3 regions of the Slackia sp. genome follow, and region 2 is predicted to be linked to each of the others. Evidence: predicted binding sites of a transcription regulator. Region 2 holds the regulator's gene; each other region holds the start of a gene.
What was found. The regulator LexA, encoded in region 2, represses DNA repair genes until DNA is damaged. The targets are predictions, from matches to a motif close to CNAACANNTGTTNG.
Positions count from the first base shown of each region.

Region 1: the regulator LexA is predicted to act here: its motif matches at 5,692-5,705, upstream of uvrB (excinuclease ABC subunit UvrB).
Region 3: the regulator LexA is predicted to act here: its motif matches at 8,813-8,826, upstream of ACWI8T_RS05060 (putative DNA modification/repair radical SAM protein).

Region 1 covers NZ_CDRRGL010000001.1:18,081-28,538, reverse strand. The annotation lists gene ACWI8T_RS00110 (coproporphyrinogen III oxidase family protein) at 439-1,770, shown strand; gene ACWI8T_RS00105 (MFS transporter) at 2,048-3,271, opposite strand; gene uvrB (excinuclease ABC subunit UvrB) at 3,479-5,638, opposite strand; gene coaE (dephospho-CoA kinase) at 5,769-6,362, opposite strand; gene ACWI8T_RS00090 (3-deoxy-7-phosphoheptulonate synthase) at 6,433-7,464, opposite strand; gene accC (acetyl-CoA carboxylase biotin carboxylase subunit) at 7,865-9,208, opposite strand; gene accB (acetyl-CoA carboxylase biotin carboxyl carrier protein) at 9,212-10,458, opposite strand, start outside.
Region 2 covers NZ_CDRRGL010000031.1:7,120-17,577, reverse strand. The annotation lists partial or broken gene ACWI8T_RS03985 (Glu/Leu/Phe/Val dehydrogenase dimerization domain-containing protein) at 1-205, opposite strand, end outside; gene dut (dUTP diphosphatase) at 439-882, opposite strand; gene nrdR (transcriptional regulator NrdR) at 937-1,386, opposite strand; gene ACWI8T_RS03970 (hypothetical protein) at 1,673-2,071, opposite strand; gene lexA (transcriptional repressor LexA) at 2,181-2,849, shown strand; gene hflX (GTPase HflX) at 2,935-4,230, opposite strand; gene miaA (tRNA (adenosine(37)-N6)-dimethylallyltransferase MiaA) at 4,240-5,193, opposite strand; gene miaB (tRNA (N6-isopentenyl adenosine(37)-C2)-methylthiotransferase MiaB) at 5,183-6,544, opposite strand; gene ACWI8T_RS03945 (stage V sporulation protein S) at 6,588-6,881, opposite strand; gene ACWI8T_RS03940 (ATP-binding protein) at 7,063-8,145, opposite strand; gene rny (ribonuclease Y) at 8,236-9,765, opposite strand; gene ACWI8T_RS03930 (regulatory protein RecX) at 10,006-10,458, opposite strand, start outside.
Region 3 covers NZ_CDRRGL010000047.1:1,737-12,194, forward strand. The annotation lists partial or broken gene ACWI8T_RS05035 (FtsX-like permease family protein) at 1-631, shown strand, start outside; gene ACWI8T_RS05040 (DEAD/DEAH box helicase) at 1,011-3,602, shown strand; gene ACWI8T_RS05045 (ABC transporter ATP-binding protein) at 3,621-5,396, shown strand; gene ACWI8T_RS05050 (HelD family protein) at 5,643-7,808, opposite strand; gene ACWI8T_RS05055 (LOG family protein) at 8,119-8,652, opposite strand; gene ACWI8T_RS05060 (putative DNA modification/repair radical SAM protein) at 8,871-10,187, shown strand; gene ACWI8T_RS05065 (C69 family dipeptidase) at 10,281-10,458, shown strand, end outside.

The sequences.
Region 1 (10,458 bases), on a different contig from region 2:
TATCGCCTCGTGGAGGCAATCGCATTCAAGAACGCCCGCATAGCGTAGGCTTGCCGACGCACGAACCCAACCAACGAGCTTCATCCTTCCCTGAAGCGCATTCCCATAATGAGAAGCAAACAAGCGCACGCCACCAGCAGAGCTATTCAAGAGTCCTCCTGGAAGAACAGCCACATCATCCCCCATCTGCAAACCATTAAATTTCGTTCGCGTACGTTGGTCGTGTTAACTTTTCAACAACAATTCGGTTTACGGTTGCTTTTGCATACCTAAACGGTAGTATGCTCAAATGCAAAACAGTACGTTGCCTTGGGGTAGTCTGGGGAGGCTTGGCAACGTGGTGTTCGCCGCGTATAGATTCGCGCATGCGTGCACGCCTATACGCCAACAAGACCGAACCGCCTTACGGCAACACGATCAAACGCAAGGAGCGCTTTCATGCTGAGCGAACGCATGCTCACGGGGATCGTCAAAAACATCACGAAGAGCCATCTCATCATCGACCCCACGACCGAGAAATTCCTGCCTGGCCCCGAACCGGGACGCAAATACATGCTGTACCTGCACGTACCTTTCTGCGAGGTGCTGTGCCCCTACTGCAGCTTCAACCGCTACCCCTTCCGCGAGACAACCGCGCGACCGTACTTCAAGAATCTTCGTCGCGAAATGATGATGCTCAAAGATATGGGCTACGACTTCGAAAGCCTATACTTCGGCGGCGGCACGCCCACTATTTTGCTCGACGAGCTCTGCCGTACCATCGATATGGCAGGCGAGAACTTCAACATCAAAGAAGTCGCTTGCGAAACCAATCCAAACCACCTTGTAGACCCTTGGCTTTCGGCACTGAGCGGCCGCGTGAATCGCCTTTCGGTGGGCGTGCAAAGCTTCAACAACGAGCTGCTCACGCAAATGGATCGCTGCAAGAAATATGGTTCGGGCGAAGAGATTCTCGAACGTATCGGCAACGCAGCATCGCGTTTCGACTCCCTCAACGTCGACATGATTTTCAATTTCCCTTCTCAAACCGAAGAGATTTTGCTTGACGATATCGAGAAAATCAAGCAATGCGGCTGCCGTCAGACCACGTTCAGCCCGCTGTATGTTTCAAGCGCAACAACACGCAAGATGGAGCAGTCGCTCGGCACCATGGACTACAATCGCGAGTTCGAGTTCTACAAGATGCTCGACGAAGGCCTTTGCGGCGGCGATACCCCTGCGTTCAAGCGCGAAACCGTATGGACGTTCAACCGCTTGAATGAAAAGGGCGAGCAAGACCACGAGCTGCCCGTAGAGGAGCTGCAGGTAAGCTACGACGAATACCCCGCCATTGGCTCGGGATCGATTTCATACCTGAACGGAAAACTCTACGTGAACACTTTCAGCCTGCATGAGTACAACGAGGCGATTGAGCGCGGCCATATGTCGATCATGGGTCAGATGCCCGTGCGCGAGCACGACCACATGCGCTATTGTTTCTTGCTCGGGCTCTATCAGCTGCGTTTCGACAAGCGAGCCTTCAAAGAGATGTTCGGCAAGAGTGTCGACGCGGCGCTGCCCGTTGAAATGGGCTTCATGCGCGCGAATGGAGCATTCGATGTCGACGACGAGGAATGCCTCGTGCCTTCAACCATGGGGCGCTATCTTACGCTCGTGATGTATCGCCAATTCCTCAGCGGCATGAACAACCTACGAGACCAGGCCCGCGCAGCTCTTACTGGGTTCGAACACGAGCTGCTTTTCGGCGAAGGCGTGCCCGTGACCGCATAGAGCGGATTCCCCACTCCCGATTACGCATACTGCGGCCCTCTTGAGGGCCGCTTTTTTTGCGTCACGGCACGAGCAATACCAAAGACACTTCATGCAAGCGAACGTGGCCAAAAAAAGAGGTGCGGTTTAAACCGCACCTCTTTTTTCATGAACAGTATTGGCCACGCATGCAGACAGACCGCCGTGCAAAGCCCGATGAGCGTCAAACCTATTGGTCGGTAGCATTAAACCTCGCGACCAGTACACTGGACAATGCATGAGAGCGAAATGTCGGTCGCTATTCGAGCGTAGCGCCCTTCTTCTCGGGAATGAAGAACATCGCGATGAAAGCGACTACATAGATGCAGGAAACGCAGCCGATGGCGAAGCCGAAGCCATGGCCAGCAGCAATCATCGGAATAACCACCGGAGCGGAAGCGCCACCGATGAAACGGCCAGCGTTGTACAGCGCGGTTTGCGCGGTACCACGCATCTCAGTCGGGAACAGCTCGGCGATCAGGGTGCCGTAGCCGCCAATCATGCCGTTGGCGAACATGCCCATAAAGAAGCCGCCGATGAGCAGCGCCGTGGGATCGGTGAGCTGGCTATAGATGATAATCATTGCAGCAGCGCCAACCTGGAACGTCCAGAACGCAGGACGACGTCCAGCCTTGTCGGCCAAAAAGCCGAAGGCAGAAATGCCGATCATCATGCCCAGAACCGTCACGGCGGTCCACAGACCCGTAGACGTAAGGCTCAGGCCGAGCTCAGAGTTCAGGTACTTGGGAAGCCACGTCATAATTCCGAAATAGCCAGCATTCTGAACGGTGCACAGAATAATGATGATGATCGAGAACTTAGCGCGCTCGGGCGTGGCGAACAGGTCGCTCAGCTTGCCGTGGGCCTTGCCAGAAGCCTTGTGCTCCTCATAAATCGGCGGCTCGGGAACGAACGCACGAATGATGATTGCGATAATGGCGGGAATAAAGCCGACCACGAACAGGCCGCGCCAGCCAAACGCCGCAATGATGGGCGCAGAAGAGAGCGAAGCGCACAACACGCCAACCTGGAAGCCCAAGCCAACGGCGCTCGTGCTTTTCGCGCGATTCTCGGGGCTCGAGACCTCGGCGGCAATTGCCATGCCCAGGCCGAACTCGGCGCCGATGCCCAAGCCAGCGAGGAAGCGGCAAAGGGCCATTACCTCGAAGTTAGGCGCGAAGGCCGAGCCCAGGGTGAACACGCCAAAAAAAATGACCGAATATGTAAGGACTTTAATTCGGCCATATTTGTCAGCAAGTTTTCCGAAAATCAAACCACCAAGGAAGGCGCCAGCCAACGTGATGGAGGTAAGCATGCCTGCAGTGGTATTGTCGACGGCGAACGTCGCCATGATGCCGGAAAGCGCGAAGCTCAAAATCATAAGATCCAAGCCGTCAAGCGCATGGCCCACAGCAGCCGAGAAAACGGCCTTGCCTGCATAGTGCTTCATTTCAGAAGCCTTGCCTTTAGAATGAGTGCTCATTGCTCCCTTTCTGCCGATTATTGATAAACCTTCAGTATATTAAGGGAGGGCGCCATAAAAATAAAGCCTAAATTTGCACATTTTTATGCAGCTTGATGAATTAACGCACAGGAAACAATCGCCCGTCCACCTATGACGCGGGACGCGCGCCTCTATGCGCCGTGCAGCATTCCGGCGAGCGGCGCTTGAGCCTCAAAACGACGAAGCTTAGCTGCGGCGCGCGCTGCCGTAGGCGGAATTCTTGCGATTGCCAAACGCACTCCCCTTGCGAGCCGTCTTCTTCAAATCGGCGAGCACGTCTTTTTCCGATTCGCCTTGCATCTGAGCTTTCAAGCGCACCACCTCATCACGAAGTTGCGCGGCGCGCTCGAAATCCATCGCCTGGGCGGCGGCGGCCATATCGTCTTCCATGCTTGAAATCACACGCATGACTTCGCCGCGCGAAAGCTCGGCAAGCTGTCGGTTCACCTCTTCGGCACTGCCCACCTGGTTTCCGTCGCCATCGTTCATGAAGCCCATGACATCGTTGATAGCCTTCTTGATAGTTTTCGGCGTTATGCCGTGCTCTTTGTTATAGGCCATCTGAATCTCGCGGCGGCGACGCGTTTCAGAGATCGCTTTGTCCATGGAATCGGTGATTTTGTCGGCATACATAATCACATGGCCATGATCGTTTCGCGCAGCACGGCCGATCGTCTGAATAAGGCTGCGGTAGTTGCGCAGAAAGCCCTCTTTATCGGCGTCAAGAATAGCCACGAGCGACACTTCGGGCAAATCGAGGCCCTCGCGCAGCAGATTGATGCCCACAAGCACGTCGAATTCGCCACGGCGCAAATCGCGCAGAATCTCGACGCGCTCGAGCGTCGCGATGTCGGAATGCATATAGCGAGCACGAATCCCCTGATCGAGCAGATGATCGGTGAGGTCTTCCGCCATTTTCTTCGTGAGCGTGGTAATGAGCACGCGCTCGTTGGCACCAGCGCGCTCGCGGGCTTCGTCGATAATGTCGTCGATTTGGCTCGCAATAGGCCGCACATCGATATCGGGGTCGAGCAACCCCGTAGGACGAATAATTTGCTCGACCTGCTGCTGGCTGACCTTTTCCTCATAGTCGCCCGGCGTGGCCGACACGTAAATGAACTGGGGCACGCGTTGCTCGAATTCGTCAAAGCGCAAAGGGCGGTTGTCGAGACAGCTCGGCAAACGGAAACCATGCTCGGCGAGCGTGACTTTTCGACTGCGGTCGCCTTCGTGCATGCCACGAATTTGCGGCACCGTAACGTGGCTTTCATCGATGATGCAGAGGAAATCTTTCGGGAAATAGTCGAGAAGCGTATACGCAGGCTCGCCCGGCGCACGGCCATCAAGATGCCTCGAGTAATTCTCGATGCCGCTGCAAAAACCCATGGTTTCGAGCATTTCCAAATCGTAATTCACGCGCATTTCCAAGCGCTGAGCCTCGAGCAGCTTGCCTTCGGCTTTGAACTGCGCCAATCGATCGCGCAACTCGTCTTGAATGGTTTGAATGGCTCGGTCCATTTTCGGGCGCGCGGTAACGTAATGCGACGCAGGCCAAATGGGCAATGCCTCGAATTCGTTGAGCTTCTCGCCTGTCACGTTGTCGATTTCCTGGATGCTCTCGATTTCATCGCCCCAGAATTCCACGCGCACCGGATTGTCGGCGTACGGCGGAAACACATCAAGCGCGTCGCCGCGCACACGGAAGGTTCCACGCTTGAGTTCATAATCGTTGCGATCATATTGGATATCAATAAGCTCGTGAATCACATCGTCGCGCTCAGCGGGCTTTTCCTTATCAAGAAACACCGCCATGCCCGCATAGTCCATCGGCGAGCCAATACCGTAAATGCAGCTGACCGACGCCACCACGATCACATCGCGGCGAGATAGCAGGCTCGATGTCGCAGCATGGCGCAGCTTCTCGACCTCTTCATTGATCGATGCGTCTTTCTCAATGAAGGTGTCGGTCGAAGGCACGTACGCTTCAGGCTGATAGTAGTCGTAATACGAAACGAAATAGACCACTGCATTATCGGGAAAGAATTCCTTGAGCTCGGCCGCAAGCTGGGCCGCGAGCGTTTTATTCGGCGCCATGACGAGCGTGGGCTTCTGAGTTGCCTCGATGACTTTCGCCATGGTGAATGTTTTGCCCGAACCCGTGACGCCCAAAAGGTTTTGGTAGCGCAGGCCACGCTCTACTCCGTCGGCGAGCTTTTGAATGGCCTGAGGCTGATCGCCTGAAGGATCGTAGGGGCTCACAACGCGAAACGGCGCATTCGCAAGACGCACTTCAGGCAATTTGCCCTCCATAGCGGCGCCTTCGATATTGCTCAAGTGGCTGCTCATGCGAACTCCCTTTCACGCGATGCGACCCTGCATCAATCTATGCTATCATAAAACGAACAGCTGTTCGTAAACGCACCGCAAATAAAAAAGGCGCCGCATGCATCGACGCCTTCCCCGTGATCATTCGAGTTTACTGCGCCATAACGGCGTCGTACACGCGCTTGACCTCTGCCTGAGCAGATTCAAGGTCGCTGCCGTTGTCGATGGTGAAATCGGCGATCGCCGCAAGCTGCGCGTCGGTTTTCTGCAAAGCGATACGACGGCTCACATCGGCGGTCGATTGGTCGCCACGCGCACAAGCGCGTTCCATGCGAACGCACGCGGGCGCCACCACGGCAACCAGAGCGTCGGCCCAGCGCACATCGCGCTTGCCCTCGACGCCCGTAGTAACTTCCACAACCACCATGTCGTGCAGTTGGCCCAGCTCGCCGATGCGGCGACGGCACTCCTGCATAATGACGGGATGCGTGATGGCGTTAAGCCATTCCGTATGCTCGGGCATATCGAATGCGGCGGCGGCAAGGCGGCTGCGCACCACCTCGCCGCGCTCATCGAATACATTCGCGCCGAACGTGCGCGCAATGTCGTACTTTACGCCAGGAGTCGTAAGCACGAAATGGCCCACATCATCCAGATTGATGATGCCCGCGCCCAACTCGGCAAACATATGGGCAATGGTCGATTTCCCCGACCCAATGCCGCCAACAAGCGCGATGGTTTTCATCGCCACCTCCAATAATTAAATCCCAAGTCAAGCAAACGTCTGCGATTCGCCGCTCGGCGGAACGGCGAAATCAGCACTTCTCAGCGATGTGATAAATCAGGCTTACCGTATCGTACCATCCCAAGCACGGATCGGTGATCGATTTGCCGTATTCCATGTGCTCGGTGATATCTTGGCGGCCCTCCACCAGGTAGCTTTCGACCATCACGCCCTTGATGAGCGTGCGCAAATCTTCGTTATAGTTGCGATTGTGCAGCACCTCGCCCACGATGCGAATTTGCTCTTTGTGCTGCTTGCCCGAATTCGAATGGTTCGCATCGACCACCACGGCGGGATTAGCAAGCCCCTTCTCGCCGTACATCTTCCACAAGCGAATGCAGTCTTCGTAATGATAATTCGGATGCGTCGTGCCGTATTTGTCAACGCCGCCGCGCAGAATCGCATGCGCCAGAGGGTTTCCATCAGTGGTCACATCGTGCGTGCGATAGATGAAATTATGCCCATGCTGCGCCGCAACAATGGAGTTCAGCATCACCGAGAGGTCGCCCGACGTGGGGTTTTTCATACCGACGGGAATATCCATGCCGCTTGCGGTGAGGCGATGCTGCTGGTTTTCAACCGAACGCGCGCCTACAGCCTCGTAACTCAAAATATCATCGAGGTAGCTGCGATTTTCCGGATACAGCATCTCATCGGCCGCCGTGAGTCCGCTTTCGGCCATAGAGCGAATGTGCATGTGGCGAATCGCCTGAATGCCAGCAGACAAATCGGGCGCGGCCTCGGGGTTTGGCTGGTGCAGCATGCCCTTGTAGCCCTCTCCCGTAGTGCGCGGCTTATTGGTGTAAATGCGCGGAATAATCAGCAGCTTGTCAGAAACCTCGCGCGCAAGCTCGCCCAAGCGGCTCGTGTATTCGCACACAGCGTCTTCGTTATCGGCAGAGCAAGGGCCGACAATCACGAGAAACTTGTTCGAGACGCCCGTAAATACGTCGCGAATCTCAGCATCGCGCTTGGCCTTCAAAGCCTTCAGTTCTGGTGCGAGCGGCAGTTCTTCTTTAATCTGCGCCGGATCGGGCAGTGCCGAATTCACGTGCATTCCCATGAGGAATTCCTTTCCATATGAAAAAGGCCGCAAAACGCGACCATGAGTAATGCGCAAACGAGTTTCCCCATGGTAACGTAAAACCGCGGAAATCGAGCGCTCCGCCGGATCGAAGTTGAATCCCATAGCGAAATACCAGAGATGCGTTCCCGCGTTATATCGCAAGGGTACGCGCCGTGACCCATACATCCGATTGCACGTTCGTCCGGTCGGCCTATAGACCGGTTTGCTCCATGCGTCGTTTGCCCCATGCTTCTATTTGGCCCATAAGCTTGTTTGGCCCATCGCCCACTTAGCCCCATAGACCCGTTTGTTCCATGCATCCCAAAACAACGGAAGCCCCCATATGGGGGCTTCCCGACGTTGCGCAGGTAATCGCTCTAGAGAACGGCGCGATTCATTACAGCCCCGTGACCTCGATGAAGTCGGTATGGGCTTCGCCACGCTGGAAGATTTCGTTTTCCAGCACCGCCTGATGGAACGGAATCGTGGTCGCAATGCCTTCGATATTGAACTCGGAAAGCGCACGACGACCACGGGCCAGTGCTTCATCACGATCGCGGCCCCATACGATGAGCTTCGCCACCATGGAATCGTAGAACGGCGAGATAACCGAACCCGCCTGAACGTACGCTTCGACGCGCACGCCCGGACCGCCCGGAACATCGAAACGCGTAATAGTGCCTGGACACGGACGGAAGCCGTTTTCCGGGTCTTCCGCATTGATGCGGAATTCGATTGCGTGGCCATTCGGCACAAACGGCGCCTCGTCGGCGCAGCTCATAGGCTCGCCCGACGCGATGCGCAGCTGCTCCTTGATAATGTCGACGCCCGTGATTTGCTCGGTCACAGGATGCTCGACCTGCACGCGCGTGTTCATTTCCATGAAGTAGAACTTGCCGTCGTTGTCGAGCAAGAACTCGATGGTGCCCGCATTGCGGTAATCGACTGCGCGAACGGCTTTAACGGCGGCCACCGCCATATTGCGACGCAAGGTCTCGTCAAGCGCGGGCGACGGAGCCTCTTCGAGCAGCTTTTGGTGGCGACGCTGAATGGAGCAGTCGCGCTCGCACAGGGCGATTTGGTGGCCGAAGTCGTCGGCAAGCACCTGAATCTCAACATGGCGAGGACGCAATACGAGTTTCTCGATATACACGTCATCGTTTGCGAACGCGGCCTTTGCTTCGGCCTTCGCCGCCATAAACGCATCGGCGAGCTCTTCGGGCGCGTGCACTTCGCGCATGCCCTTGCCACCGCCGCCAGCAGATGCCTTGATAAGCACCGGGTAGCCAACTCGCTCAGCGAACTCGCGCGCATCATCGACGCTCTCGACTACACCGTCGGAACCAGGAACCGTAGGCACGCCGCACATCATCATGGTCTCACGCGCAGCCGCCTTATCGCCCATTCGGTCGATGCACTCGGGGGCGGGGCCGATGAATACCAAATCGTTGTCAGCGCATGCGCGTGCGAAATCGGAATTCTCGGCCAAGAAGCCATAGCCCGGATGCACAGCCTGGCAACCCGTGGTAGTTGCCGCGGCGATGATGTTCGCCATATTCAAGTACGACTTGCCAGCAGGAGCCGGACCAATGCATACGGCTTCGTCGGCATAGCGAACGGGCAGCGTGTCTTTGTCGGCCGTGGAATATACCGCAACCGTTTTCACTCCCAGCTCGCGAGCAGCGCGCATAATGCGCAACGCCACTTCGCCGCGGTTGGCGACAAGAATTTTATCGAACATGCCTTACGCCCCTTCGCCCGTGACGGCCTGGCCATGCGGCTCAATCCAGAACAGCGGGGTGCCGAACTCGACAGGCTCGGAATCTTCCACGCAAATCTCGCGGATGGTGCCCATCTCGGGAGCGGAAATCTCGTTCATGAGCTTCATGGCTTCAACGATGCACAGCGTCTCACCCGCAGCAACCTCGTCGCCCACCTTCACAAAGGCCGGAGCACCAGGCTGGGGGGCGGCATAGAACGTGCCGACCATGGGGGCGTTCACGCATACCCAATTGGCCGGATGCGCGGCAGCAGCGGGCGCGGCGGCAGGAGCCGCAGCGGGCGCGGCGACCGGGGCAGCGGCGGCAGCGGGAGCCGCAGCAACGGGAGCGGCGGCCGCGGGCACGGAACCAGGCATGCGGACATTGATGCGCATGCCGTCTTCCTCGACGGAAATCTCGCCGACGCCCGACTCTTCAACGACTTTCAGCAGTTCGCGAATCTGGTTGATATCCACGTAATCGTCCTCCTTGGTAAGGCTGGATTCGTTCTCCAGCAAGAATTCAACTTTCTCGGTTGCGCGGTGCTTCGAGAGGAACGTGCGCGCCTCGTTCGGGAACAAGGCATACATGAGCACGTCTTCTTCGCTCTTCGCCAAATCGCCGATTTCCTCGGCGAGCTCGTCGAACGTCGTGGTGTTCAGCGACGCGGGCGAAACATCGGGCGACAGCACTTCGGAATTGCCGACAACCTTCTGATAAATCGCAGGATCGATGGGGCCCGGCGCCTTGCCGTAGTAGCCGCACAGGTAATCTTTCATTTCCTTGGAAACAACGCTCCAGCGCGAGCCGGTAAGCACGTTGAACACGGCCTGCGTGCCAACAATTTGGCTCATAGGCGTCACGAGCGGCGGGAAGCCGACCTCGGCACGCACGCGCGGAATCTCGCGAATAACTTCGTCAAGGCGATCGGTCGCCTTCTGAATCTCAAGCTGGCCCATGAGGTTTGACATCATGCCGCCAGGAATCTGGTGGGAGTACACCTTCATATGAGTGAGCGAAGAGACGCCGCGATTATAGTGGCCGCGCTTGCGCACTTCTTCCCAATACTCGGCAATCTCGAACAGCAGCTCCAAATCATAGCCCGTGTCGTAACGGCTTTCCTGCAGAGCAGCAACGATCGTCTCGACCGCGGGGTGGGAGTTGCCGAACGCAAGCGGCGCGCTCGCGGTGTCGCAAATGGCCGCGCCCGCTTCTGCCGCTTTGATGATAT
Region 2 (10,458 bases):
CAGAATCATCGACCCAAGGCACGCGGAACATGACGACGCGCTCAGGTTCGACAAAACGCTCGAGCAGAGCGTTCTCTTCATATTCGGGATGAGCATCAAGCGCGGGGCCAAGCGTGCTCAGGATTTCTGTGGCTGCCTGGATGAATTCGGGCTGGTCGGCATTCTTGGCCTTAAGCTCTTCAAGGATTCGTTCGGCGTAGGACATGCAATTCTCCTTTACGCAATACTAATGAGGGTCGGCCAAGGCCGTCGGACGCTCAAATGCATCCTCCCTTCTGATGAGCCTAGCATACGTGGTGCGTGTTTCGTGAATGTTACGCATTACAAGAAAGTTACGAGTGCAGTAGAAATAATGAGCAATTCTGCCGTTTGCCCCTTGATCAATACCGTCTAAGATAAATGGCCAGAGTCTTTCGAGGCTATATAAGAAGCAAGCGTTTATTGAACCCCAGAGCTGCCAAACCCGCCGCAGCCCCGCTCGGTTTCGTCGAGCGCGTCAACAACGCTCCATTCGACGTTTTCAACCTTCTGGATGACAAGTTGGGCGATTCGATCGCCCGGTGCGACTTCAAAAGCTGAATGGGCGTCAAGATTGATAAGCGCAACTTTGAGTTCGCCGCGATAGTGGCTATCGATAAGACCCGGAGTGTTGAGCACGGTAACGCCCTGCTTAATGGCGAGTCCGCTACGTGGCTGAACGAAGCCCGCATACCCTTCGGGAATCGCAATCGCGAGACCCGTGGGAACAAGCGCGCGCTCATATGGGGCAAGTGATACAGATTCTACGGCACGCAAGTCAACACCGGCGTCACCAGGATACGCATACGATGGAATTACCGCATCATCACGTAGTTTGGTAATGGGAATAACGAGAGAAGCCATTTTGCCAACTTTCCTATTGTTCATGCAACACATATAAAGCAAACTGGAGTTCGTTTACTGAAGACCTTCGAGTGCTTCGCGGAACTCTTCAACAGTTTGAAAATCTTTATAGACGCTCGCGAATCGGATATAGGCAACGTCATCAAGACCGCGCAGATGTTCAAGAACGATATCGCCAAGATCTTTTGATTTGATCTCAAGGCGGCCTGCGGCACGAAGCTCGGCTTCAATGTCGTCGATAATTTCCGCTTTCTTTTCGTTCGGGATATTTGGGCGTTTGGCGCACGCGATGCTAATGCCGCGATAGAGCTTCTCGCGATCAAAAACTTGCGTCGTACCATCAGATTTCACAACGATAATCGGGTTATCGCCGAGGCGTTCATAGGTCGTAAAACGGTTTCCGCATTTCAGGCATTCACGACGACGGCGAATAGAGTTGAACTCATCGGAAGGACGAGAATCAACGACTTTGGATTCGGGGTGGCCACAAACGGGGCAGCGCATATGCCCTCCAATCATACCCACCTCGCATAGAGCGAAGCAAGCGTACGGGTCGACAATATGCGGTTCATGATACACGCTTGAAGCGAATGCCGCCGAAACGAAAAAGAATATACACGATAAGAAAGAGAGCTCAGCAAACCGCAAAATCCGAATTGGCTCTCGGTAAGGTCTCATGCAACGCCTAGCAATTGATTATACGAGGAAACGAATTGTTGCAATGCTTATCGTGTACGCAGCGCCGCACCGTCGCTTAATGCAGCAAAAGCGACGGCAGGCAAAGATTAAGCTAAATCACGATAATGAAAAGCGTGGCAAGAAAAGCAAGAAAACCAGCGGCAGTAAGCTTCGAAAACGAAGGCGCGGCATTGATCAACGTATGGTCAGCGACGGTTTCGCTGCTTGGGTCAAGGAGTTCGAACGCACCTAGAGCGCGTACCGAAAATGCAAAATCGTCGCGAAACGTTGACGTTGAAGCGCTTTGGACATGAGAGGAGCACGCATGGGCGCCCCTCTCGCTTCGACGCGACGTTTCCTGCTCAATCGCGCCAGACGCATGGACGGAACGACGGTCAATCGAAATGATGCGAGCCCCATGTTTGATTTTGCGCGCAGCGGTGCCATCAAAGAAATCGGCCTGATCGTATGAGGGATAAGCGGATTTTGTGCTGTTGGCAACCGTTTTCATGGCAACTCCTTCGAATAGCACTTGCAACGAACCTTTGTTCGTGGTTATAATAAATCGCACAAAAGTTCGTGTCAATAATTTTTCAAACATTTGTTCGACAGGAGTTCGCATGGGCGCCGAAGAGGTCAAGAACACCAAGAAAATAACGAAGAAGCAAAAGGCCGTGCTTGATTTCATCGAACAGCAAATCGATGAAACGGGCATTGCTCCTACGGTTCGCGATATTTGCGACGGATTAGGCCTCTCCTCGCCTTCTACCGTTCATGTGCATTTGAAAACGCTTGAAGAAAAGGGCTATATCCACCGTGACCCTTTGAAATCTCGATGCATTACCATCGTTGGCCGTGATCAGAAGCCGAAAGAACCCGAGCTTGAGCCAGTTGGCGCTGGGGCGTTTTCCGATGTGGTTTCGCTTCCTGTTGTTGGCAATGTTGCCGCGGGTTTGCCCATTCTTGCTGAGCAGAATGTAACGGAAACAATCCCCCTCCCCGTCGAAATCGTGGGAGATTCGAGCTCGTTCCTCTTGAAGGTGCGCGGCGATTCCATGATTGAAATCGGGATCAACGATGGCGATTATGTTGCCGTGAAAGAACAGCCCACCTGCAACAACGGCGATATCGTCGTCGCCATCGTCGACGATGGTGCAACGGTGAAGCGCTTCTATAAAGAAAAAGGTCACGTGCGTTTGCAGCCCGAAAATTCATCGATGGAACCCATCATTGTGCGCGAGAACGTCTCCATCGCAGGTAAAGTCGTCGCTGTGTTCCGTCGTCTTTAAATAACCGCAACCTTAACTCGTAGCAAGAACTACGCAGGCCCCCGGTGCTCCGTTATCGAACGAAGCACCGGGGGCCTTACATTTCCTACGAAGCTTTGTAAGGCTCGAACTGGCTTATCAAATCACGAGGTACGCGAACCGTAAGATTCGTTCCGTTTTCATCAAACACTTCAGCAATGATGGTGCATTTCGAGTGAGCAAGCGATACTAAATCACCACGCGAGAACGGCACTACAACATTCATGGTTTCTTCCGTAGCCGTAGCGGCACGCGCGATTGCCTCGATTAATTCGTTGCAACCCTGCCCTGTTGCTGCCGACACGAGCACCGCTCCCGGATGCAAGCGCGTAAGCGCGGCGGCCTCAGCCTCATCTATTAAGTCGATTTTATTGAATACCGTAATACGTGGAATGTTCTGTGCGTTGATTTGCTGAAGCGTGTCTTCAACGGCGCGCATTTGCATCTCGCGCTCCGTTGAAAACGCGTCGATCACATGCAGCACCAAATCGGCGCCGCGAATCTCATCGAGCGTGCTCTTAAAGGCTTCAACGAGAGTTGTTGGCAACTTCTGAATGAAGCCAACGGTATCGGTAAGCGTGACCTCGCGGCCTTCAGGCAACACAAGCTTGCGCGTAGTTGAATCAAGCGTGGCAAACAGCTTGTCGTATGAAAGCACGTCAGCTTCGGCGAGACGGTTTATCAGGCTCGATTTGCCCGCATTCGTGTAGCCAGCCTCGGCAATTTTGAACACACCTGATGCATAGCGCGCGCTTCGCTGCGTTTCGCGCATGCGCGAAACCTGCTCAAGCTCGCGACGAATTGACGTAATGCGCTTACGCACCATTCGACGATCGACTTCAAGCTGACTTTCACCCTCGCCAAAACGCGAACCCACGCCGCCGCCCATGCGGTTGCTCGCCAAATGTGCCCACATGCCGCGCAAACGAGGCAACAGATATTGATTCTGGGCAAGCCGTACCTGCAGGCGGCCCTCTTTCGTGGTGGCATGCAACGCGAAAATGTCGAGGATGAGCGCCGTTCGGTCAATGACCTTCACATCTTTCGGCACTGCTTTTTCAAGATTGCTTTGCTGCGACGGCGTAAGCTCATCGTCGAAAATCACGATATCAGCCGCATACGCATGACACATTTCGGCGATTTCTTCCGCCTTGCCCGAACCGACAAACGTGCGCGGGTTCGGTGCCTCAAGCTTTTGGTAGGTGGTCGCTACCACTTCAGCACCCGCCGTGTCGGTTAAACGCGCAAGTTCCTCAAGAGATGACCTAAGCGTAGAGGCATCGTCGCCTTTAAGCTGAATACCGACGAGAATGGCGCGCTCGCAGCCCTCATCCATCGTAGAAAGTGAATCGGCGAAAGACACACTGACCTCCTAGAGCATCTGTTGAATTTCGTCGGCTATGCGCGCGACGTCGCCATCATCCGCAGCAACCCAATGAACGCGCTCGTCATGGCGCCACCAAGAACGCTGACGTTTCGCATAACGCCTCGTGGCAAGCTTAATGGCCTCGGAAGCCTCCTCCATCGAACAGCGACCTTCGAGCGCCTCGACAACTTCTTTATATCCAATAGCCTCTCGCGCTGTGAGCGCCTCGGTGAAGCCTTTGTCGCAAAGCGTACGAACCTCATCGACAAGCCCCGCTTCGAACATGCCATCAACACGCGCGTTAATGCGTTTTTTCAAAAGCTCAGGGTCAACCGAAAGCCCGAAAAATAGCGCAGGCACCGCCTGACCAAGCGTCGCAAGCCCTTCATGTTGCGAGGCGTATGAAACACCGTCGAGCTCGAGCATTTCGAGAGCGCGCAACACGCGTTTTGAATTGTGTGGGTGAATGATGGCCGCGCTTGCGGCGTCGCATTGCTGAAGCGCTCGCCAAAGAGCATCGCTCCCCTGCTCAGCCAAAAAAGCGGACCACTTTTCACGTATAGGATTGTTCACCTGCTCGCCCGATGCGAAATCGTAATCGTCGATGGCGGCGCGAACGTAGAAACCCGTTCCCCCCGCGAGCACACAGCGTTTCTCACGCGCGTCGATGTCGGCGAAACAGCTTCGCGCATATTCCTGAAACAGTGACGCAGAATATGCCTCACCTGGCTCGCGAATATCGAACCCCCAGTGCGGAACAAGTCGATCCGACTCAGGCAACTTGCCTGTTCCAATGTCCATGCCTTTATAAATTTGCATGGAATCGGCCGAGATTACTTCCCCGTTCACGCGACGAGCGATTTCCTGGGCGACATCGGTTTTACCCGACGCAGTGGGCCCAACAATCACGATTACGGGGTTCGAGAGCTCCAAACGGTGCTCGACCGTGCTATTCGGCATCGACGACCTCGCCCGACAGATACCAGGTGAGAGACTCGTCGATGCGAACCTTCACAATAGTGCCCTCGAGCTCGTCGATAGTTTTGCCGGCGGGAATGGGGGCATGCACGGTCACATTATGGGGGCTTCGGCCTGCAAGCACGTCTTCATCGCGCTTTGATGTACCTTCAACGAGCACATCAAGAACGCGCCCCGCGAAACGCTGGTTTTGCTCATGCGCGCCTTCTTGTACGATATCAACAAGCTCGTCAAAACGACGTTGAATGGTTTCACGCGGCGTGGGGTCTTCCATTTTGGCAGCAGGCGTGCCTTCGCGCTTCGAATAAATGAAAGTGAACACCTGTCCATAGCCGACTTCTCGCACGAGGTTGGCGGTCGCCTGGAAATCTTCTTCTGTTTCGCCCGGGAAGCCGACGATAATATCGGTGGAGAGGGCGACATCGGGGTTCGCCTCGCGCACTTTTCGCACCAAATCAAGATAGTGCTCAGCGGTATAGCGACGATTCATGGCCTTCAGCACGCGATCGCTGCCCGATTGAACGGGAAGGTGCAGAGCGGGCATGAGGTTAGGCAACTCGCCGAATAACGCAATAACCTCATCGGTAAGGTCTTTGGGGTGCGACGTGGCGAAGCGAATGCGCTCCACGCCCGTCGCCGACACGGCTCGCAGCACATCGGCGAAGCGAGGCTCGCCGTACAGATCGCGGCCATAGGAATTCACGTTCTGGCCTAGCAGCGTAATTTCCTTCACGCCGTCGTTGACGAGAGCCTGCGCTTCCGCCGCGACATCTTCAATGGTGCGCGACTTTTCGCGACCGCGCACGTAAGGAACGATGCAATAGGTGCAGAAATTATTGCAACCCGAGGTAATAGGCAACCATGCGGCCCACGTATGCACGCGTTTGCTCGGCAGGTCGGTGGCGAATTTTTCGCTCGCCTCATATACCTCGGCCTGATGGCCTTTGCCGACAAGCACCGATTCAATGAGGCGCGGCAAGCGATCGATATTCTGCGTGCCGAACACCACGTCGACATGCGGAAGCTTTTCCATGAGCTTCGCGCCATCGCGCTGGCCGATGCATCCTCCAATGCACACGATGCGCTTATCGAGCTTGCTTCCCTGTGGAAGCGGAATGTTCTTCATCGAAGCGACCTGGCCCATAAGGCGCGTATCGGCGGCTTCGCGTACGCAGCACGTCACGAATACGACGATTTCAGACTCTTCGAGCTCGGGTACCTGAATCGCGCCGAGCGATTCGAGCATGCCTGCGATTCGCTCGGAATCGTGTTCGTTCATTTGGCAGCCGAAAACTTGCAGGAAAAAGGTCTTATCGGAAATTGGAGACAGCATACAGCGAGCTACCACTTTCTACTGAGATTAGATGTTCGGAAAATTACGAGCGACGTTCGACATTGAAGCGAATAGCGGTGCGATATTCGCCATCAATGACGATATCGGCAAATGATGGCACGCAGACGATTTCGATGCCGATGGGTGACAGAAAGCCGCGAGAAATCGCAATGGCTTTTACAGCCTGGTTCACAGCACCCGCGCCGACCGATTGAATTTCTACGCACGAACCGTCTTTAATCATTCCGGCAATAGCGCCAGCGACCGATGCAGGCGACGATTTCGACGATACCTTTAAGCAGCCTGCATGCTGCCCGTTTTCAAAATGCTCTGGCATGTGCGTCCTTCTACGATGTTTAGAGTGCGTTATGTTGTGTCTATGCCTTAGGGGCTCAAGCATCTTTTTATCTGAGTGATTGTACCTCATGGGGCGGCTGAACTGCGCGCGAGCACGCTCGAGCCACATTACTCACACGCAGGAAGAAACAGTTCGCACGGCTGCGCCCCCCAAAGCCGCCCTAGAGCTTAGAAAGGGGAAATACCACATGCACGCCATCGGCCGTTATTCGTATTGAAGGCTCAACATTGGGTTCAAGATAGTATGACTCGGCGAGCTCGCAATACGCTTTCTTCAAGGAAGAGGTGAAGGCATCCATGTCATCTGGCGCGATTTTAAGTCCCCTGAAGTCGCGATTCGTAGGATTATTCGACTTGACGCCTTTTTTCGGTGATTCCTCGTCACATTCGCGCACGCGATCTAACGTTTCGAGAAACGGGGCAAGCGGAGCTATCTCCCCCGCAAGAATACGATGTGCGCTGCGCGTAGACATGGCAATACCAATATCTTGAGCGGCATTGACCAGTGAAGCTGCGTCGCGCATAAGACCAAGTCTTTTTATGGGCGCAGCAGTGCTCGCGAGGTTGTTCGGGCAAGGGAATTGCCGCCCGAATGCGTACATTGTCGCCGCAGAGTCAATGATGCTTCCAAGATACAGCGTGCATACGTCTCGATTCGCAAGCGCGAATTCCGATGCTGTTTTTAGAATGTTATGCGGACCTGAGCTGACGATCCATGTTCCGTCGCTCTGCTTTACAAGCGACGGCGGAGTGCTTTGGTCGCTTTTCTCAGGCGTTTTCGAACAATCGAACTCGACGAGGAAGATACTGCCTTTGCCCTCAACGGAGGCGATGCATTCAGCGCGCTCGGCATTTTCACGAACGGAATAAAGGGCCATGCCGCGTCCGTGCACGCCCCACTCGTCCATGGTCATTGAATTGAGCTTCGAAGTAACACGCGGCTCGAATATTCGATCGCGCAACCGTTCGGGAACGCCGTCGCCGTCGTCGGCCACGACAATGCGACGAGCATCCCCTGAACGGGACGTTCCCATAATAATGGTGCGCGCATGGGCGTCGCGCGCGTTGCGAAGCATTTCAATCACCGCGTCTTCAACGCAGCGAATGTCTTGCTTGGCCTGTCGTCGCTCTGCTTCAGACACACGGAGTCGAACGAAACCATCTCCGAGGTCGTCCTCAACACGAAGCCTCGTGCCAGCAGGCGTGGAATCAAGAAATGCAGCAAGCGTTTCGGAATCGGACATTCTTCCACCCTTCGTACAAGAGTCGCACGGCTCCATCGCTCGTATGGAATGCAAAAGAGGCGCCATGCGGCGCCTCTTTTGCATTCGAGGTTATTTCGCATAGTCGACGGCGCGGCTTTCACGGATGACAACCACTTTAACCTGGCCGGGATACTGCATTTCATCCTCGATTTGCTTGGCGATGTCATGCGCCAAAACAACGGCAGCAGCTTCATCGACCATCTCGGGGACAACCATAACGCGGATTTCGCGACCCGCCTGCATGGCGTACGTACGCTCAACGCCCTTATGGGCATTCGCGATTTCCTCGAACTTCTCAAGACGCTTTACGTAGCTTTCGAGGCTTTCTTTGCGAGCGCCAGGGCGAGCAGCGGAAACGGCATCGGCGGCTTGGACCAAAACATCGAGCACGCTATTCGGCTCGACATCGGCATGGTGCGCCTCAATCGCGTGAACGATTTCGGGCCTTTCGCCGAAGCGACGAGCAAGGTCGGCACCGATAACGGCATGGGGGCCCTCGACTTCGTGGTCGACAGCTTTGCCGAGGTCATGAAGCAGACCCGCGCGCTTGGCAGGAACAGGATCAAGGCCGAGCTCAGAAGCCATAACGCCGCACAGGTACGCGACCTCGAGCGAATGGTTCAGGACGCTTTGGCCAAACGAGGTGCGGAATCGAAGACGACCAAGCGTGCGAACAAGTTCAGGGTGCAAGTCATGAATGCCAACGTCGAACGTCGCCTGCTCGCCAGCCTCTTGAATTTGCTGGTTCACGAGTTTTTCAGCCTTCGCGTACATCTCTTCGATGCGGGCAGGGTGAATGCGGCCGTCGGCGATGAGGTTTTCCATAGTAACGCGGCCAATCTCGCGACGAACGGGATCGAAGCACGAAATGGTAACGCACTCAGGAGTATCGTCGATGAGCAAATTCACACCCGTAAGCTGCTCGAAGCTGCGAATATTGCGGCCCTCGCGACCAATAATGCGGCCCTTCAAATCGTCGGAAGGAATGTGAATGGTTTTCACCGTAGTTTCAGCCGTGTGATCGGCAGCGACGCGCTGAATGGCGAGGCTCAAAATCTCACGCGACTTCTTATCGGCTTCGGCCTTGGTGCGCTGCTCCGCCTCGCGAATAATGGCGGCGCTTTCATGCGTAACCTCATCGCGAAGGTTGTCGAGCAGCTCCTTCTTCGCTTCTTCAGGAGTCATGCCGGCGACATGCTCAAGGCGCACATTCACTTCATGAATGGCGCTGTTCAAATCGCGCTCGCGACGCTCAACCTGGCCTTGCATAGAAGAGAGCTGATGCTCGCGGGCATCGAGGCTCTCGACGCGGCGGTCGACAGACTCCTCACGCTGAGAAACGCGATTTTCAGCTGCACGAACTTCCTTCATGCGCTCTTTGTGCTCAGCTTGAGCTTCCTGCTTCATTTTGAACACTTCGTCTTTAGCTTCAACCACAGCCTCACGACGCATGGTTTCCGCTTGGCGCTTCGCCTCAGATACCACCTGTTCAGCCTCTTCATGGGCGCGCTTGGTGGACGAATTTGCGACGTAGCGGGTAATAAAATAGCCACCGGCGATGCCAACGGCCAAGCCGACGATCAAAAGTGCGATTTCCATCGGCCTCCCCTTTCTTCTAATTTCATACACGAAGACAGGCTGCCGGCAAAGAAAATGCCGGGCATATGCCTGGCATGAGTGAATACACAACAGTAGCGCTAACGCCGAGAAAAGAATCGGCTATGCAATTGTTATATATCGAGAAAGTGCCGTATGGGCACTAATGCACTCAAGCTCTTTCATGATACACCGTGCTCGAGCGTTTTCCCTCCACCGTTTTGAAATAAATCGCACACGGTCCTAATTCTCCTTCATAAAACGACGAGTCGCCGCACTCGCAACCGACGTAGAGTAGCCCTTCGTTACAAGTTTGCGATATGCGGAGGCCTGAACATTTTTAGACCGCGGCGGCTTTCGGCGCAAAAGCGCGAGGGCGCGCTCGATTTCTTGTTCGTCGCTCGACTCGCTGCCAAACGTATAACCAACGACGTCATCTTCAGCATTGGCGTTAACGCGGAACGGATCAAAATCATCGACGGAAAAGAATTCTTCTGGCCACCCCGGAATGTCGCTTGCGGCAATTCCTGCCCTTTCGAGCTCGTCTTCTATACCCTTGCGCCCACGCCCTTGGGAGACGCGCGTACGAATAAGCACGGCTCCATAGCGCGTATCGTCAATAAGGCCGCAATCGAGAGCACGCCGCACAGCCGATTCCGCCACTTCTTGCGAGAACCCGTCGCGTACAAGCCGATC
Region 3 (10,458 bases), on a different contig from region 2:
CAAGACGCATACGCTCACGTTCGCGGGCGACGATGGCACGTGGGGTACGAAGTCGACCATGAATATCTACATGAGCCTGGACGATTTCAACGCGATGTTCGGCAACGATGCAGCCTACTTCAATGGGTACGTTTCCGACGAGCCGCTCACGCTTGATTCCCGCTATGTGGCGAGCGATCTTACGCCTTCCGACATGGATGCCATTGGCGAGCAGTTCACGGGCATGATGGACGACATGATTGGAATGCTCGTGGGCATGTCGGTGTTCATCTTTCTCGTATTCATGTATTTGCTCACGAAGTCGGTTATCGACCACAGCGCGCGCTCCATCAGCTATATGAAGGTGTTCGGCTATCGCGACAGGGAGGTGAGCAAGCTCTACGTGCGCTCGATTACCTGGTGCGTGGCGGTATCGCTCATCGTGTGCCAGCCGCTCATCATCGTGTCGCTTACGGCGATATTCAAGGCAATGCTGCTCTCGTACAGCGGCAACATCGAGATTTACGTGCCGCTGACGTGCATTTTGGAAGTCATCGCCACGGGATTCGCGACCTATCTTGTGGTGGCGCTTCTGCATGTGCGCCATATCAAGAAAGTGCCGCTTGCGCTCGCGTTGAAAAACGCGGAATAGCGAAAGGATTGGGCGTGTAGGCGCTTTGGGAAGGGTCGCGAGAGCGGCCCTTTCTGCGTTAAAATAGTTGATACCCCAACGGCGGTTTGTGTGTCGGGCAGTGCCTTCCTCAAGAAGGGAGGTGATGCCCTATGACCGATTTTTTCACAGAGGTGGCGAACCTCGCGACTGCGCTTGTCGCTCTGGCGACGGCGATAATCGGGCTATCCGTGGCACGTGAGCAGCGCCCAAAGCGTAAAAAGAAAGGCCACCGCCGATAGGGGGTGACCTTCTTCAAGCAATGACGGCATTGCCTGGATTCCACCCGTAGGCTCGCCGTTGGGCTCATTTTATCACCGCATTTTTCTTTTGCCAACTTGATTGGCATGAAAGGCCCACCATGTCAGACGCTCATCCCGAAGATCTTACCGAAGTCGTTGAGGCCGACGAAATCGCAGCCGCCGCCCATGGCGAGCTTGGCCGCATCGCCAACAAGCTCTATGATGAAGACGCCTCTACCGAAGAGTCGTTCATGGCATTCATGGAGTGGTGCGAGTCGCGCGGCATTGAGCTGTGGCCGCACCAGGAGGAAGCTCTCATGGACATCATGGTGGGCGATCATGTGATTTTGGGCACGCCGACCGGTTCGGGCAAATCGCTCGTGGCGCTTGGCATGCATTTCATGGCTATGTGCTTCGGCGAGCGCTCCTATTACACGGCGCCCATCAAGGCTCTTGTGAGCGAGAAATTCTTCAACTTGGTCGAATTGCTTGGCCGCGATAATGTGGGTATGATCACCGGCGACGTGCATATCAACGTCGATGCGCCCGTGATTTGCTGCACGGCCGAGATTCTCGCGAATCTCGCGCTTCGCGAGGGTGCCGAGGCCCAAGTGCATTCGGTGGCGGCCGACGAATTCCACTATTTCAGCGATTTCGATCGTGGCTGGGCGTGGCAGGTGCCGCTGCTCACGCTTCCGAAAACGCAGTTTCTGCTGATGAGCGCCACGCTTGGCGACGTCGATGAAATCGCTGCGACGCTGCAGCGCCAAACGGGCAATACGGTGAGCCGCGTGATGAACGCCCCGCGCCCCGTGCCGCTTTCCTATGAATACGTGAAAACGCCAATCGAGGCCACGGTCGAGCTCGCCTTGCGGGCTGGCGAAGGCCCCATGTATTTGGTGCATTTCTCCCAAGATGCCGCGCTCTCTACGGCGAGCGCGCTTGCGAGCTACGGCGTTGCCACTAAAGCGCAACGCGAGGCGGTCAAGGAGGCCATGAAGGGCACGGCGTTTACCACTGCATTCGGCAAAACGCTCAAGCGCTTGCTCGGCTTTGGCGTGGGCGTGCACCATGCGGGCATGCTGCCGCGCTATCGCTTGCTTGTCGAAAAGCTCGCCCAGCAGGGCCTTTTGCCGGTAATTTGCGGCACCGACACGCTGGGCGTGGGCATTAACGTGCCCATCCATACCGTGGTTTTCACGCAGCTCACGAAATTCGACGGCTACAAAATGCGCCGCCTGCGTTCGCGTGAGTTCCACCAAATCGCCGGTCGCGCGGGCCGTTCGGGCTTCGATAGCGAAGGCCGCGTGCTCGCCGAGGCGCCCGAGCATGAAATCGAGAACTACAAAGCCATGGTGAAGGCTGGCGGCGACGAGAAGAAGCTGCGCCGCATCAAGAAGAAGAAAGCGCCCGAGGGCTTCGTGAATTGGAGCGAGCAGACCTTCGATCACCTCATTGAATCGCAGCCCGAAAAGCTCACGCCGCGTTTGCTCATCACCCATTCCATGGTGCTTTCCGTGGTGGAGCAGGGCGGCGACGCGCGCGCTCGCGTCGAAGCGCTCATTGACGACTCCATGCAGACGCCCGAGGAAAAACTCAAGCTCTCGCAGCGCGCCGACGAAGTGTTCGCCACGCTCATCGATGCCGACGTGGTGGAGCGCCGCGAGGCCGAAGATGGCGGTACCGAATACGTGCTCACGATGGACCTGCCTGATGATTTCGCGCTCGACCAGCCCCTTTCGCCGTTCTTGCTCGCGGCGCTTGAGCTGCTTGACCCCGAAAGCGACACCTATGCCCTCGATGCGGTTTCCATGGTTGAAGCGACGCTCGAAAACCCGCGCCAGGTGCTGCGCGCGCAGGAACGCAAGGCGCGCGACAAGGCTATGGCCGAAATGAAGATGGACGGCGTCGATTACGATGAGCGCGTGGAGCGCATCGCCGAGGTCACCTATCCCAAGCCGCTCGAAGACCTGCTCAATTCCGCCTTCGCGCAGTATTGCGAAAAGGTGCCGTGGGCTCGCGACTTCGAGCTGAGCCCCAAGTCGGTTCTGCGCGACATGCTCGAAACGGCAAGCGACTTCAAAGGCTACATTCAGCGCTTGGGCATCGCGCGTTTCGAGGGCATTCTGCTTCGCTATTTGGCCGAGGCCTTCCGCGCGCTCGATCGTACGGTGCCCATAGACAAACGCGACGAACAGATGAAAGACATCATCGCCTGGCTCGGCCTTGTGGTGAGCTCGGTCGATTCGAGTTTGGTAGACGAGTGGGCCAATGCGGGCGCGTCGCTTGACGCGGCTCCGCCCGAGGCGCAAACCGACGCCGTGGTGCGCGACAGGCGCGGCCTTACCGTGCTCGTGCGCAATGCGCTCATCTCGCGCGTGCGTCTGGCCTCGCTTGGCCGCGTGGCCGACTTGGGCGAGATGGATGCCGATTGGGGTTTTGGCGAGCGCGCTTGGCAGGCGGCGCTTGACGAGTACTTCGCCCAGCACGAGGAAATCGTGCTCGATGCCGATGCTCGTTCGAAGAAATACCTGGTCATCGACGAATCCGATGAAGAGGCGGCCCATGTGTGGCACGTGCGCCAAATTTTCCGCGACGAGTCGGACGATCGAGATTTCAGCATCAGCGCCGATGTCGATCTCGACGCGACCCAGATGGGCGATGGCGTGGTGTTCGCGAACTATCGCGTTGGCTTCATCGACGAACAGTAAAGGTGCCAAAGGGAGCTCATGCAACAATCAACTACACGCCGCACGCTGCATTACTACTGGCAGGTGACGCGCAAGCACAAGGGCCTGTTTTGGGGCCTTGTCGTATCGACGTTCCTTTTCGTGGCGTTGCTTTCGTACGGCAGCCCGTACGTCATGAGCCTCGTCGTCGATCGCGTGAGCGAGGGCGGCGTGGGTCCCGATGAGGTGTTTTCCGCCTACGGACCTTATATCGTGGCGCTTATCGCAATCAACGTCTTCGGCCAGGCCGCGAGCAAGTTTCAAGACTACACGCTTTATAGGCTGGAAATCGCGGCCGCGTATGATTTGGCCACGATGAGCTTCGACGCGTTGTGCAACCAGTCCATGAGCTTTCACTCCAACCGCTTCGGCGGCACGCTCGTGAGCCAAACATCGAAATTCATGAGCGCCTACCAGCAGATTATCGAGACCATCATGTTCCCGTTTCTGCCGGTTATTTGCTCGGTTATTTTTACGTGCGGTATTTTGGCGCCGCGTGTGCCGGTGTATGTGGCTATTCTCATGGCGCTGCTCGTGGTGTACGCCACGGTTTCGTATGTCATGTACAAGCGCATTCTGTCGCTTAATGAGAAGGCGGCGAGCGCTCAAAACCAGTTGTCGGGCGAGCTGTCCGATTCGGTGTCGAATATCCTTGCCGTGAAAACGTATGGGCGCGAAGACTATGAGCGTGGGTTGTTCGATGCGGCGAATAGGGAAGTGGTTGCGCGCGATTCGAAGCGCATGTGGGCTTCGCTTACGCGCGGCATTATCACGGCATCGATTACCGTGATCATTATGAGCGTGGTGGCCGTGTTCATCGCAGGCGGCAATGCGTGGTACGGCATCACGCCGGGCACGCTCGTGATGATGTTCACCTACACCTATACGGTCACGAACCAGTTCAATTTCATCAACAACGGCCTGCAGCGTTTCAATCGCGCGTTCGGCGACGCGAGCGGCATGACGGCCACGCTCGATGAGCCGCGCCTGGTGGCCGATGCTGCCGGCGCGCCCGATTTGCAGGTTCGCGAAGGCGCGATCGATTTTGAAGGCATTGGCTTTTCGTATGGCGACGGCGATACGAAAACGCAGGTGTTCGACGATTTCGAACTGCATATTCCCGCAGGCCAGCGCATTGGCCTCGTTGGTCTTTCCGGCGCGGGCAAAACGACGCTCACGAAGCTTTTGCTTCGTTTGTCCGATATTCAGCAGGGGCGCATCCTTCTTGATGGGCAGAACATCGCGCAATGCACGCAGCAGTCGCTGCGTCGCCAAATCGCCTATGTGCCGCAGGAATCGTTGCTGTTCCACCGCAGCGTTGCCGAGAATATCTCGTACGGCAAGCCGGGCGCCAGCATGGATGAGATTCGCGAAGCGGCGGCGCGTGCGAACGCGCTGGAATTCATCGAACGCCTGCCTCAGGGCTTCGAAACTCAGGTCGGCGAGCGCGGCGTGAAGCTGTCGGGTGGCCAGCGCCAACGCATCGCCATTGCGCGTGCCATTCTGGCCGATTGCCCGGTGCTCGTGCTCGATGAAGCGACGAGCGCGCTCGATTCTGAAAGCGAAGCGCTCGTGCAAGACGCCCTCGCCACGCTTATGAAGGGACGCACGTGCATCGTGGTGGCGCATCGCCTCTCAACGGTGGCGAGCCTCGATCGCATCGTCGTGCTCGATTCGGGCAAGGTCGCCGAAGATGGCCCGCACGAGCAGCTTATCGCCGCCGGCGGCGAATACGCCAACTTGTGGAATAGGCAGACCGGCGCTTATTTGGAGTAGTGCCGTTTCAAAACGGCACTACCGGCTGACGCTGCGCGACAATCTGGCGGCGCATTTCGGGCGTGCGCCGTTTTGAAGAAAATGCAGGGAAGGCCCGGATGGGAGACGCGACGAGACCGTCGGTGTTCAAACTTGCTCTTCGTTTCAAAATGAAACACCGCCAAGCGAGCGCAGAGCGAACGCAGTGAGCGGTAGCGAGCTGTGGTCTCGTCGCGCCTCCCACCCGGGCCTTCCCGAACAGGTAACCTACTTCTTTAGCAGCGGCGTAATTTCTCCGCGGCACAGAATCTGAACCGAGCGAGTCGCGCGTGAAACGGTGGTATACAGGCGGTTTTTCGCCACGCGGTCATCGGCGGGGAATACGCGTGCGCTCGCGTCGGGCACGATCACGTGGTCGAATTCCAGGCCTTTTGCCAGTTGCAGCGTGATAATCATGGCGCCGTTCGTGGGCAGCTCGGCTGCCGTTTCCATATCGACCAAGCCATCGGCGGCATCGCCCAAGAACGCGCGCAGGCGCTTGGCCTCGTGCTTCCATGGCACCACGATGGCCGTAAGCCCGTCGTTTTCCTTCGCGTGCGCAACGGCTTCGCGCAATGCGGCGGCGTATTCGTCGTCGTTGCCGTAACAATCGACGCGCACGGGTTCGCTTGCGCGTTGCACCGACGAGATTTTCGCGCGCTGCTCGGCAGGCAAAAGACCTGCGAAAATCTCGGTGATTTCAGGCGAGGAGCGGTAGCTCGTAAGCAGGCTGCAGGTTGAAATGCCGCCGCGCAGACGCGTGAATACTTCGCGCACCTCGGCAAACGACGCCGTGCTGGGGTTGATTGCCTGGTTTTCGTCGCCAAGGAGCATGAAATGCGCGCGACGGAAGAAACGCGCGAGCACGGCGAGCTGGGCCGCCGAATAATCTTGCACCTCGTCGATCATCACGTATTTCGCGTAGGCGTCGCCCAGGCCGGTGATTGCCATCTTCAAATAGAGCCATTCCAGCGCCGAGAGGCTCTTTTCGCCCAAAAGGCGCATGCCAATGCGATCGATGCGCAACCACGCGTCGTCTTGCACTGCGCGGAATGCTCCCTGGTAGCGGTCTTGCAGAAGGCGCAACGCGAAATCGCGCGCCTCCTTTTCGTCGACGGGCGCATAGGGCTCGCCGAACTGGGAAAGCTGCTCGTTGAGCGTCATGCCCTCGAGCTCTTCAAGCACGGCAGAGCCCGACGCGAGCTGCTTCACGCGCGCCTCAAGGGCGTCTTCCAAATCTTCGCGCATGAGCGTGGCGCGGTGCGGTCCGGCGGGAACGTTGCGGTATTTCGCATTCACCTTGCGAATCTGGTTGATGCCCAGAAGTTTCACGTTGCCATGGTGCAGTTCGCGGAAATCATCGTCTTCGAATTCGAGGTTCGCGATGGCTTCGTCAATGCGCCATAGGGCGCTGACGGGCACGCTCTTCTTCTCAGCAGCCTTGTCAAGCGGCATCACGCGGCTCGCGAATTCCGCCCACGTGAGCGTTTCGGGATTGCGTTCTCCCATATCAGGAAGTACGTTCTCGATATATGTGCGGAAAATCGGGTTCGGCGTGATGAGGAATACTTCGCTTGGGTCGAGCTCGGTGCGATTTTGATAGAACAGGTATGCGATGCGCTGCAGAAGCACGCTCGTCTTGCCGCTGCCCGCAATGCCTGCCACCAAGAGCGCGGGAACATCTTCGTGGCGCACGACTTCATTTTGCTCGCGCTGGATGGTGGCGGTAATGGCCTTCATTTGCGCGGTGCGCTGATGCGAAAGCGATTCAAGCAGAAGCGCGTCCTGAATGGCGACGGTGGTGTCGAAATAGGCGTGGAGCGTGTCGGCTTCGATGTCGAACTGGCGTCGGCATGCGAGGTCGACATGGATAGTGCGTCCGTTCGCCACATAGCTCGTGGCCCCGTTGCTCTGGTTGTAATAGGTTTCGGCTACAGGGCTTCGCCAGTCAACGACGAGACGCTTGTAGTTGTCGTCGGAAATGCCGGCGGCGCCGATGTAGAGCTCCTTGGGCGGCTGGCCGGGCTTGAATTGCAGCGCGACTTTCGCGAAGTACGGCTGGCGCAAAAGCAGGCGGCAGCGCGCCAATTTGTCGGCGGTCACTTCCTGCTGCGCGTTGTACGAATCGATGACGCTGTTCACGGCACCGTACGACGCGTAGGTTTCGCTCGTTTCGGTATCGCTCGTGAAGTCGTTCGAGATTTCGGAAAGCAAATCGAGCTTATCGCGTGCGGCTGCGGCGCTCGTGGCTTCCATTTTGCGCACGAGTTCGCCTCGCATCTTTTCCAGCTCGGCGTATACCTCGGAAAGATGCGCCTGTTCGGTGGCGAAAACGGGGTCGTCGGGCGAAGTGCCGAACGCCTGGGCGTCTTCGGCTGCGGTATTTTCTTGCATAGCGGCTCCTAGCATTCGCGGGCCAAAATTCGGACAAACTAGTTTACCCGCATTTCAGCCCACAAGCCAACGGCGTGCCTTGTCGTAAAGAAATCACCATGCATTCGGGCTCTCAAAAGCGCTGCGCGGCCATGGCCATGCTATCCGCGTTTCGAGCCCTGCCTGCGAATGCCGCCTTTGTGCCCGCAGGCCTTGTTGGGGCCAATGCCCTTCGCAGAGGGCCCCTTCGCACCTGCGCATCGTGCTGTTTGCATGGCAGCTTTGCGCGCAAGCGCCGCTTCGAACGCCTTGGTGGAAGAAGGGCGTGCCATTATTTCTCGAGCCAATTGATGATGTCGTCAGGGGTGGTGAAAACATCGCAGAATGCGCGCCAATCACAGGAATTGAGACCCGTTTCGCACGAGAGGTCGAGCATTTCCACGAGCGGTTTGAAGTAGCCGTCAACGTCGAGCAGAGCGCAGGTGGCCTTCAGTTCGCCAGCCTTGATTTGCGACATCACGCTGAAGAATTCTTCGAACGTGCCAAGGCCTCCCGGCAGCGTGACGAAGGCGTCGGACATGCTCACCATGTGCTTGATGCGCGTGGAAAGGTCGGGCTCCTCCACGTTTTCGATGCCTTCGACAATGGCGCGCCCCTTGGCGGTGAGGCCCGTGGTGGTCACGCCGAACACGCGCCCACCTGCAGCGACGGCGGCATTCGCGACATCGCCCATGAGACCCTTGTCGTAACCTCCGAACACGAGCTCGTGGCCGCGCGCGGCGATGGTTTCGCCGAGAGCCTTTGCTGCATCGACATATTTCGCGTCAAGGTTGTCGGAAGAGGAACAGAACACGCAAATTTTCATAGTGCGCCTTTCGATTCTTGAGGTGTTTCTTCCATGCTATCGCAATTGTCCGGGTTCTCCAAAATACGGCAACGTCGTTCGCGGTCTTTGCGGAATGTGGCTTTCGAACCGAAGCTACCGTACAGTCGCGTCGTGACTTTCGCGAAAAATCATCTTGAATCGAACATTTATTCGCTTTAGAATAACGAAAAGATGTTCGATTTTGCGGAAGGGGCGCGGTGGATACAACGGCAAAACTCGCATTGCTCGCTGATGCTGCGAAATACGACGTCGCCTGTACGTCGAGCGGCATTGATCGCGATGCGCGCATGGGCGCCCTTGGCAACGCGACGGCGGCGGGCATATGCCATAGCTTTTCAGCCGACGGGCGCTGCATCACGCTTTTGAAAGTGCTGTTCACCAACGTGTGCGTTTTCGATTGCGCCTATTGTGTGAGCCGCTGCTCCAACGATGTTCCGCGCGCTTCTTTTCGGCCGCGTGAATTGGCCGACCTCACCATGGAGTTCTACCGGCGCAATTACATCGAGGGCCTGTTTCTTTCGAGCGGGGTTTTGAAGAGCCCCGATTACACGACGGAGCGCATTATCGAATGTTTGCGCATCCTTCGCGAGGAATATGGCTTTCGCGGCTACATTCATGCGAAGGCGGTTCCGGGAACATCGTCCGATTTGCTGGCAGCACTCGGGCTTCTCGCCGATAGAATCAGCGTGAATATGGAGCTGCCGTCGAGCGAAAGCCTTGCGCTTTTGTGCCCGAATAAAACGCGCGATTCCATCGTTGCGCCCATGCGCCAAATTCGCGAGGGCATCGCCGAAGATCGCGATACGCGGGCGCTTATGCGGCGCGATGCGTGTTATATGGCGCAGCGGCGTCCTGCCCGAAAAACGCGCGCATTCGCGCCGGCGGGGCAAAGCACGCAAATGATCATCGGCGCAACCCCCGAAACCGATTTCCAAATACTGAATCTCTCCTCGTCGCTCTATAAAACGATGCATATGAAGCGCGTGTTCTTCTCGGCGTATTTGTCGGTAAACGAAGACGATTGGCTGCCGCAGGGAAATGCCGTGCAGCTCGATAGGGAGCACAGGCTTTATCAGGCTGATTGGCTTATGCGCTTCTATAAGTTCGACGCAGCGGAGCTCATCGATGAGGGCCAGCCGTTTCTTGCCACCGACATCGATCCGAAGGCGAACTGGGCTATCAACCACCTCGATAGGTTTCCCATCGAGGTGAACACTGCGCCTTATGAGGAACTTTTGCGCGTGCCTGGCATTGGGGTGCGCGGGGCGAAGGCGATTGTGGGTGCGAGGCGCGCCACGGCGCTCGGTGAAGCCGAGCTTCGCAAGCTCGGCGTGGCATACAAGCGGGCTCGGTTTTTCATTACGTGTCGGGGTCGCTATCAGGGCCATGGCACGCGCTTTGACAAAGAGAGCTTGCATGCTCAGCTCGCAGCGCCCATTCAGGCGGGGTCGCATGGCCGTCGGTCGGGCAAAGTGCTCGCAGGGCAAATGAGCCTTTTCGATGATGGAGGCTAGGCGCTTCAGCGCATATTTTTAGCTACTATAGGGCGCAGGTGAAAATGTCTCAGCGCGCGCATGCGTTGGGGCTTTCGTAGAGGAGGAAACGGTATGTCGAAAAAAGGGTTCGATGGCCTTATGCGCCGCTCGTGCACATCGGTTCTCGTGGGCCGTGCCGCAACGCGCGACGGCTCTATTCTCATTGCCCGCAACGAAGACAACACCACGCCTGCTGCGCCGAAATCGCTTCGCATGGTGCCAGCGGGCGAACGCAATGGCGTCGAGCTTG